DNA from 2 places in the Priestia sp. AB genome. Region 1 is predicted to be linked to the other one. Evidence: riboswitches for the same ligand, from Rfam matches in the RefSeq annotation. Region 1 holds a riboswitch; the other holds the start of a gene.
The links. A riboswitch is a leader RNA that binds a small molecule or an ion and turns the genes downstream of it on or off. The one in region 1 is predicted to bind cyclic di-AMP.

Region 1 (4,044 bases):
TAAAAGCGAATATTCAACATGCCGAAAAAGTACTTATAACAGCCGATCCAGACCAGACAGAGGAACATGCTGATATAAATTCAATTTTATCTCTTATTGCTTGTAAGGGAGTGAAGCCTTCTATTTACAGTGTTGTTGAAATTCTAACTTCTAAACAGATTGTAAATGCAAGGCATGCAGGTGCTGATCAAATCATTCACAGAAGTTTACCAATCAGTAATCTTATGCAGGATAAATTATTCAGTAAAGAAATGCTTAATTAAGATGATGTAATGTCGGTTATTCTAAATGTGATCTGTTTTTCTTAACACAAGATGAATGATCGAATTAAACCCCTTTTCATACATATGAAAAGGGGTTTGCTTTTTTATTTCTTAAATTTATAAGGCAATGTTGTCACAATGACATTTTTTCGATAAAGAAGGTGTGCCCTTAGTAATAAACTTGATTGGTTATGCAATGCGTTATGCCAGCTTTTTCTTGTGATAAATTGCGGAATTAACACGGTGACAGCCATATGACTATCATCAGCTCGCTCTTCTACACGATCAATAAAGCGTAAAAGAGGTCCAACTAAACTTCGATATTGTGAGTAGAATGTAACTAAGCGTATATCAGGATATCGTTCGTTCCATATCTCTTCCATTCTCTTTTCACTTTCACGGTCAAATGCCACATGGACCGCAATAACTGTGTCTCCAATGATTTTCGCATAGTTAATGGAATTCTCGACAGCCCTTGTTAAGCCTGCAACCGGTATAATGACTACATTTCCCTCTAATGCTAATGCTTCTTTATCTCCTGGCATAATACGAAGTTGCTTTCCTACCTCTTCATAATGGTTCTTAATACGGTGGAATACATAGACGATAAGAGGTAAGAAGATTAAAACAGCCCATACTTGTGAGAATTTTGTTGTAAAGAAAATAATCAGTACCGTGAAACTAATAAAAGCTCCAATAAAATTGGTCACTAATTTTCCCTGCCAGCCAGCTGGCTTTTCTTTTAACCATTTAACAATCATCCCCGTTTGAGATAATGTAAATGGAATAAATACGCCAACAGCATATAAAGGAATTAACCGTTCTGTATTACCGTGAAACGCTATGATAAGCAAGATAGAGGCAATTCCAAGGGTCACAATCTCATTTGAATAGCCCAAACGATCACCACGTATCGTAAACATACGCGGGATATACTTATCTACAGCTAAGTTAACAGCCAGTAAAGGAAAGGCTGAAAAGCCTGTATTGGCAGCTAATACTAAAATTAAAGCTGTTGTACCCTGAACAAAATAATAGAAACCATTTCGTCCCAACACTTGGGAAGCAAGCTGTGAAACAACCGTCTCCTCTGCTTTAGGTACAATTCCAAACCAATAAGCCAAGAACATGACACCTGAAAACAAAATAGCTAAAATAACGCCCATTGCAACAAGCGTACGTACCGCATTTCTTGCAGCTGGTTGTCTAAAGTTGGTTACAGCATTTGAAATAGCTTCTACGCCTGTAAGGGCTGAACATCCTGATGAAAAAGCTCGTAGTAGTAAAAATAAGCTAATTCCTGGCACTGCAGTTCCAATAGCCGGATGAACATCAGGAGACACCTGACCAGTGGCTACTTTCCATATGCCTACGCCTATTAAAAGAACCAATGCAAGAACAAATAAATAGACAGGGTATGCTAAAGCCGAAGCTGATTCTGTTACACCTCTTAGGTTCAAAACCATAATAAAAATAACCAATGAGCAAGCGATAATAACCTTGTAATCATGAAGAACAGGAAAAGCCGACGTTAATGCATCTGTTCCAGATGAAATACTTACAGATACGGTTAAAATATAGTCTACTAACAGAGACCCACCAGCAATAAGCCCTGCATTCTCTCCAAGGTTATGTTTAGATACAACATAAGCGCCGCCACCTTCTGGATAGGCATAAATAATTTGTCGGTAAGAAAGGATAAGTGCCGTTAAAAGGATAAGTACCCCAATACCGATAGGTATGGAATACCAAAATGCAATCATTCCAATAGTAGCAAGTACGATTAAGACCTGCTCTGGACCATATGCCACGGATGAAAGTGCATCGGATGAAAGAATAGCTAAGGCTTTGACCTTATTTAGCTTTTGTTCACCTAGCTCCTTTGATTTAAGTGGCCTCCCAATTAATAAACGTTTTATGGATGAATAACTCATCTAAACTCCTCCTGGACCCTTTGCCATTATTTATATTAGTTTACTCTCATCATTCCCCATCTCAGAAAAAAAACACAAAAAAGAACACTAAGGTTCTGCTTAGTGTTCTTTCCAGGACAAATAAAAGCAAACCTTCTCTCCAAACGCTTATGAGGTTAGCTGTCGGATTCGGGCTTTAAGAGTAGCCCTACCTTCTTACAGAAGGATTCACCCCAAGTGCAAGTGCACACAAAAATGGGTCCCCCACTCCTTAGTGGATTAAGCGATAAAAGGTATGAAAATAGCAAGATCATATATGTATGGTAGGTACTATACGCCTGAATTTTACATTTGTAAAGAGCCGTTTCAATTAAAACTAATTTTCATATAATTCGTTTTTCTCTTTTATGTAGATAAATAAATTTTGATATCTTGAGCAAACTATTCAAGACGCCGTGAGACTTCAGTCCTTTGGTTAAATAATGTAGCAGAAAAACCTACCCTATCACACACCAGGGTAGGTTTTTCTGCTTTTCAGCTGCATATCATATACACCTCTAGTTTATATAATCAGCATTATCGGAAATTATAACTTACAAAAAAGTAGTTAGAATAATAACCAACTACTTTTTGTAGGATGTTTTAATTTTCTATGTTATTTACTTTAAAATTTCTTGATTATCCCAATTTTTCAAAGCCCATACTACCTCATCATTTTCATTGAGCGTGACTTCATCTAAACCTAACTCTATAAAATTCCTGTTTACAAAAACAGCCCAATGTATATTTTTCTTTGGAATTGAATGGATACCATTTATAGATATAATATTCCCTTGGGATTCTTCTATGTTAAAGGCCCTTTTTGTTACTTCGTATAATGTCTCACCTTCTTGAAATGAAACTTCTTTTGAAGCAATCGTCTCGTTTTTATCATTTACAATTCTGAAAGTACTCGTCATCTCTAATGCGTGCGTAGGGGAATAAATAACAAAAAGGAATATTGGTAAAAATATCAGTATCTTTTTAATAAGCATTTTTGTATCTCCTTTTGACGTATTTACCATATTATGAGCACTTTAGTGAAAATTATAATTTTTAAATATAGTTCAGTGTTTAATACGCAACAGAAAAATTTCCTGGTGTTAGGGAGTTTGTTCTGCTTTTTTAATAAATATCATATATGAACTTAGTTACCATAATGGATTTTATCGGCAACCAAAAAAAAAATAGCAGCTTAATTCAAGTTACTATTTGTTATACATATTTTCCCTTTATTTGAACATTCTACTTAAGAAGGGCTAAAATATTCACTCTAATATATAAAGGTGGATTCATATAAATGAAGGGTAAAATTTATAAACATAAAGCTTTTCTTGCAATTTTCGGTATTTATGCTATTCCCTTTGCTATTATCTTTTTGACCGATTGTTTAGTTCGGATAAATAATAGAAAGTAATTTATACTCTTGCTGGATAATAAATAGTATTTTGAGCAAACTACCCAAGACGATGCAAAGCGTCAATTACAAACCTTATATGTATTCACACAGAAAAACTACCTCCACCCACATAAGGTAGTTTTTTCTCTTTTTAAGGTGTATATCGTATACAAAGTTAGTTACCATAATGGATTTTCTAGGAATCTTTATAATAAAAAGGACATGGAAGAGAATACTATGTAAAACGTTAAAGGTGGCTTAAAGCTAATATGTATCAAAAAATAAATAATAAGTTGAGCTTTATATTAATTATGGGTTTTGTATCTATGTTAGCAACATTTGCTCAAACTCTTTGGTTACGAAACACTTTAGAGGATTTAGAGAAACGAATAACTAAGAGGTACAACAACTACAATTAAAAATACATACT
Region 2 (4,044 bases), on a different contig from region 1:
TTTGCTCCTGTTTCGTCAACTGGGCATATGATTATTGTGGATGACCTGTGGTTAAATTCAAAAGAATTATTTTCATCTCCAGTAGCTAATACATTTAAAATTGTTATTCAGCTAGGGTCGATCTTAGCAGTAGTAGTTATTTTTAAAGATCGTTTTATTAATTTATTAGGATTAGGAAAAAAACCAGCTGCTCCAATTGGACCGACAAATCGCTTGAATTTAATGCAGGTAATTGTTGGTCTGCTACCTGCAGGAGTGTTAGGACTTTTGTTTGATGATTACATTGATGAACATTTGTTTTCTTTAAATACGGTGCTAATTGGCTTAGTAGTCGGAGCTGTATTAATGATTCTAGCAGATTTGTTTGGACCTAAACGTCCGCGCGTAGAGACGGTGGACCAAATGTCTTATGGACAAGCACTGGGTATAGGACTGTTTCAATGTATTGCTCTTTGGCCAGGTTTTTCTCGTTCAGGCTCAACGATTTCAGGAGGAGTTCTTCTTGGAATGAGCCATAAGGCAGCCGCAGATTTTACATTTATTATGGCAGTGCCAATCATGGCAGGAGCAAGTGGACTTTCATTGGTTAAAAACTGGCAGTATTTCACATCAGATGCACTACCGTTTTTTATTGCTGGTTTTATCAGCGCCTTTATTTTTGCGCTGGTATCTATTCGCTTTTTCCTGAAATTAATTAACCGTATCAAATTAGTACCATTTGCACTATATCGAATAGTTTTAGCAGCTATTCTATATTTTGTATTTTTATAAAATAAACACGCGTGTTCTTTAGTCCCTTAAACTTCTAATAGAGACTCAAAGAGCAAGAAAAAGCTATTGCAACATTGCAATAGCTTTTTTGCATAAATATATATTATCGCCTTTTGAAAGCGTTTTATAAACATAGGTATTGACAAAACGTGTCGAAAAATAGTAAATTAATATTTGTGCAGTATAAAGTTAAGTAAAAGTAAGACTTCTGTTTAGTTTTATTGACTGTAAAAAACGTATGACAACGTATAGATCGTTTTAATTTTATAAAAACTGAATAATAAGCTTAATCGTATAGAGCGGGGGAATCATTATCGGCAGTAAAGCTGCCTTGGGGTGAATCCTTACAAAAGGTAGGAAACTCTCAATTCCGAATCCGACAGTTAACCCCGTTTGCTTTATTGAGAGAAAGAGCCCAAAATAGCGTAAGTAAAAGGCTGTTCTTTCTTAAGAATAGTCTTTTTTTGTTTTTTCAGAAAAATATATACAAATGTCATACATCTTTGGGGAGGTACATCTATGAAAAAAATTCGTTTTGGTTTGGCTACGCAGATTTTTACCGGATTAATCCTCGGTGTTCTTGTAGGGGTAATTTGGTTTAACGATCCGCGTGTAGTAACATACCTACAGCCGCTAGGAGACCTATTTTTAAGATTAATTAAGATGATTGTTATTCCAATTGTTATCTCAAGCTTAGTCGTTGGAGTTGCAGGAGCAGGGAGCGGTAAACAGGTCGGAAAGCTCGGCGTTAAAACCATTCTCTATTTTGAAATTATTACGACTTTTGCAATTATAATCGGTGTATTGGTTGCTAATATTTTTCATCCTGGGCAAGGTGTAGACATTCATTCAGCACAAAAGGGTGATATTTCACAATATGTTGAAACATCCAAACAGCAAGAAGGAAAGTCAGTGGCTGAAACTTTCTTACACATTGTTCCGACAAACTTTTTCCAGTCAATTGTTGAAGGAGACATGCTAGCAATTATCTTCTTTACAGTGTTATTTGCACTTGGAGTAGCGGCAATTGGGGAAAGAGGAAAGCCAGTTGTACAATTCTTCGACGGTGTTTCTCACGCAATGTTTCACGTGGTAAACCTTGTAATGAAAGTGGCGCCAATTGGTGTATTTGCTTTAATTGGTGTAACAGTTTCAAAATTCGGCTTAGATTCACTCCTTTCATTAGGAAAGCTTGTTATCTTAGTTTACTTAGCGTTAATTTTCTTCCTACTTGTTGTATTAGGAGGAATTGCGAAATGGGCAGGAATTAACATTTTCCACTTATTCCGCTATATGAAAGATGAACTGTTGTTAGCATACAGTACATCTAGTTCTGAGACAGTTCTTCCGCGTATTATGGAAAAACTTGAAAAGATGGGCTGTCCAAAAGCTATCGTATCGTTCGTTGTACCAATTGGCTATACATTTAACCTAGATGGTTCCGTTCTTTATCAAGCGATTGCAGCGTTATTCTTAGCGCAGGTGTACGGTATTGATTTAACGATCGTTCAACAGCTGACGCTCATTCTGGTATTGATGGTTACATCTAAAGGAATGGCTGCCGTGCCAGGAACATCATTTGTTGTATTGCTGGCTACTCTTGGAACAATCGGCGTTCCGGCAGAAGGGTTAGCCTTCATTGCTGGAGTAGACAGAATCATGGATATGGCACGTACGGTTGTTAACTTAGTAGGAAACACACTAGCAGCAATTGTGATGTCTAAATCTGAAGGCAAATTTGACCCTAAAAAAGGTACAGAGGTCATGAGAGCCGGCTAATTTATAAATTAAAAAGCTACTTATTCTATTCAAAAAATTAGAATAAGTAGCTTTTTTCGTAATAATTCCTTTATTATTATGGAAATTGACCCTATAATATGTAACATCAGGTATAAATATATCCAAATTTTATTCTTACATAAAAGCAGTCACTGGTTCCTTTCTTTATCAATAAATATAGAGATAGCTTAGCTAGTTGGGGGATAGTAGAGTATGTGGAAAAAGCGAATATGGGTCATCGCCTCGATAGTAATCGTATGTTTGTTAATCCCTTACAGTTTACCGATTGTGTTTGCTTTATTAACAGCATTAGCGCTTGAGGGTATTGTTCAAAAATTGCATCAATCTTTTAAAATGAAGAGAGTCTATGCAGTGCTTATGACCTTCATTTTATATGTTGTTTCGCTCATACTTATTGGATTTTTTATTGTTCGGACAATCGTTACGCAAGTGGTTGCTCTTTCAAAAATAGCGCCTTCCTTTGTAAAAGAAATCTATGAAACCGCGATTTATCCAACTATTATTAAGTGGAAATACTATTCAAACGCTCTTCCTACAGAAGTGATTTCTTCTATCGAGCGCACGCTTGAAAAAACCGTAAATTCATTAGATTCTCTATTAAAAAGTACCGTGGAAATCATCATTAGCTTTGCCGCTACTGTTCCTGGGTTTCTATTAGAGTTTCTTATTTATTTAGTAGCGCTTGTATTTATCAGCCTTGAGCTGCCTGCTATTAAAAATAAAATTAAGTCATTTTTAACAGAAGAAACGAAATATAAGCTACAAGTTGTCATCACTCAGCTTATCCAAGCGGGGGTTGGTTTTATTAAGGCACAAATTATCTTAAGTGTCATGACGTTTGTAATGGCTTATGTAGGGCTTTGGCTATTAGATGTTCCGTATACCGCGCTGCTTAGTTTATTAATTGTAATTGTCGATATCTTACCAATCCTTGGGACAGGCTCGGTGCTCGTTCCATGGGGAATTTTTGCTCTTACGCAAGGGCATGACTCATTAGCAATCGGCTTATTTATTCTATTTGGAGTCATTACGGTAGTAAGACGTGTAGTAGAACCAAAAGTATTTTCTACAAATATGGGTATTTCACCTTTGGCTGCACTAGTTAGTTTGTACATTGGATTTAAACTTTTAGGCTTTGTCGGATTATTTTTAGGACCGGCTTTAGTTATTTTATACGATGCTCTTCGTAAAGTAGGTATTATTCAAATTAACTTTAAACTATAAAAGCGCTGGATAAAACTAGCGCTTTTTTTTATTGAAACTTTTGTAGTACGTAATACGTAAAGAGGGAAAGGAAAAAACTATGCCGCGTTGGTTTTTATCTATCAATCGGCTAAATTATAGTTTTGCAGTCTTAGATTTAATGACATGAGGAGGAGAATTTTTGTTAGAGTCGGTTTTACTTTCTTTAATTGAAGCGCTAAAACAGCTCTCTTATTTTGGCGTAATTCTAGCATTAACGTTTGAGTTTGT

Region 2: linked by a shared signal. The riboswitch ahead of POF52_RS28870 (cation:dicarboxylate symporter family transporter) and the one ahead of POF52_RS30410 (APC family permease) in region 1 are both predicted to bind cyclic di-AMP.

What each region holds. Positions count from the first base shown of each region.
Region 1 covers NZ_JAQMYN010000034.1:7,686-11,729, forward strand. Annotated here, with positions in the region: gene POF52_RS30405 (NAD-binding protein) at 1-263, shown strand, start outside; gene POF52_RS30410 (APC family permease) at 368-2,197, opposite strand; cyclic di-AMP (ydaO/yuaA leader) riboswitch at 2,328-2,472, opposite strand; gene POF52_RS30415 (DUF4430 domain-containing protein) at 2,836-3,210, opposite strand.
Region 2 covers NZ_JAQMYN010000023.1:17,482-21,525, reverse strand. Annotated here, with positions in the region: gene POF52_RS28875 (undecaprenyl-diphosphate phosphatase) at 1-771, shown strand, start outside; cyclic di-AMP (ydaO/yuaA leader) riboswitch at 1,045-1,184, shown strand; gene POF52_RS28870 (cation:dicarboxylate symporter family transporter) at 1,291-2,550, shown strand; gene ytvI (sporulation integral membrane protein YtvI) at 2,764-3,795, shown strand; gene POF52_RS28860 (DedA family protein) at 3,956-4,044, shown strand, end outside.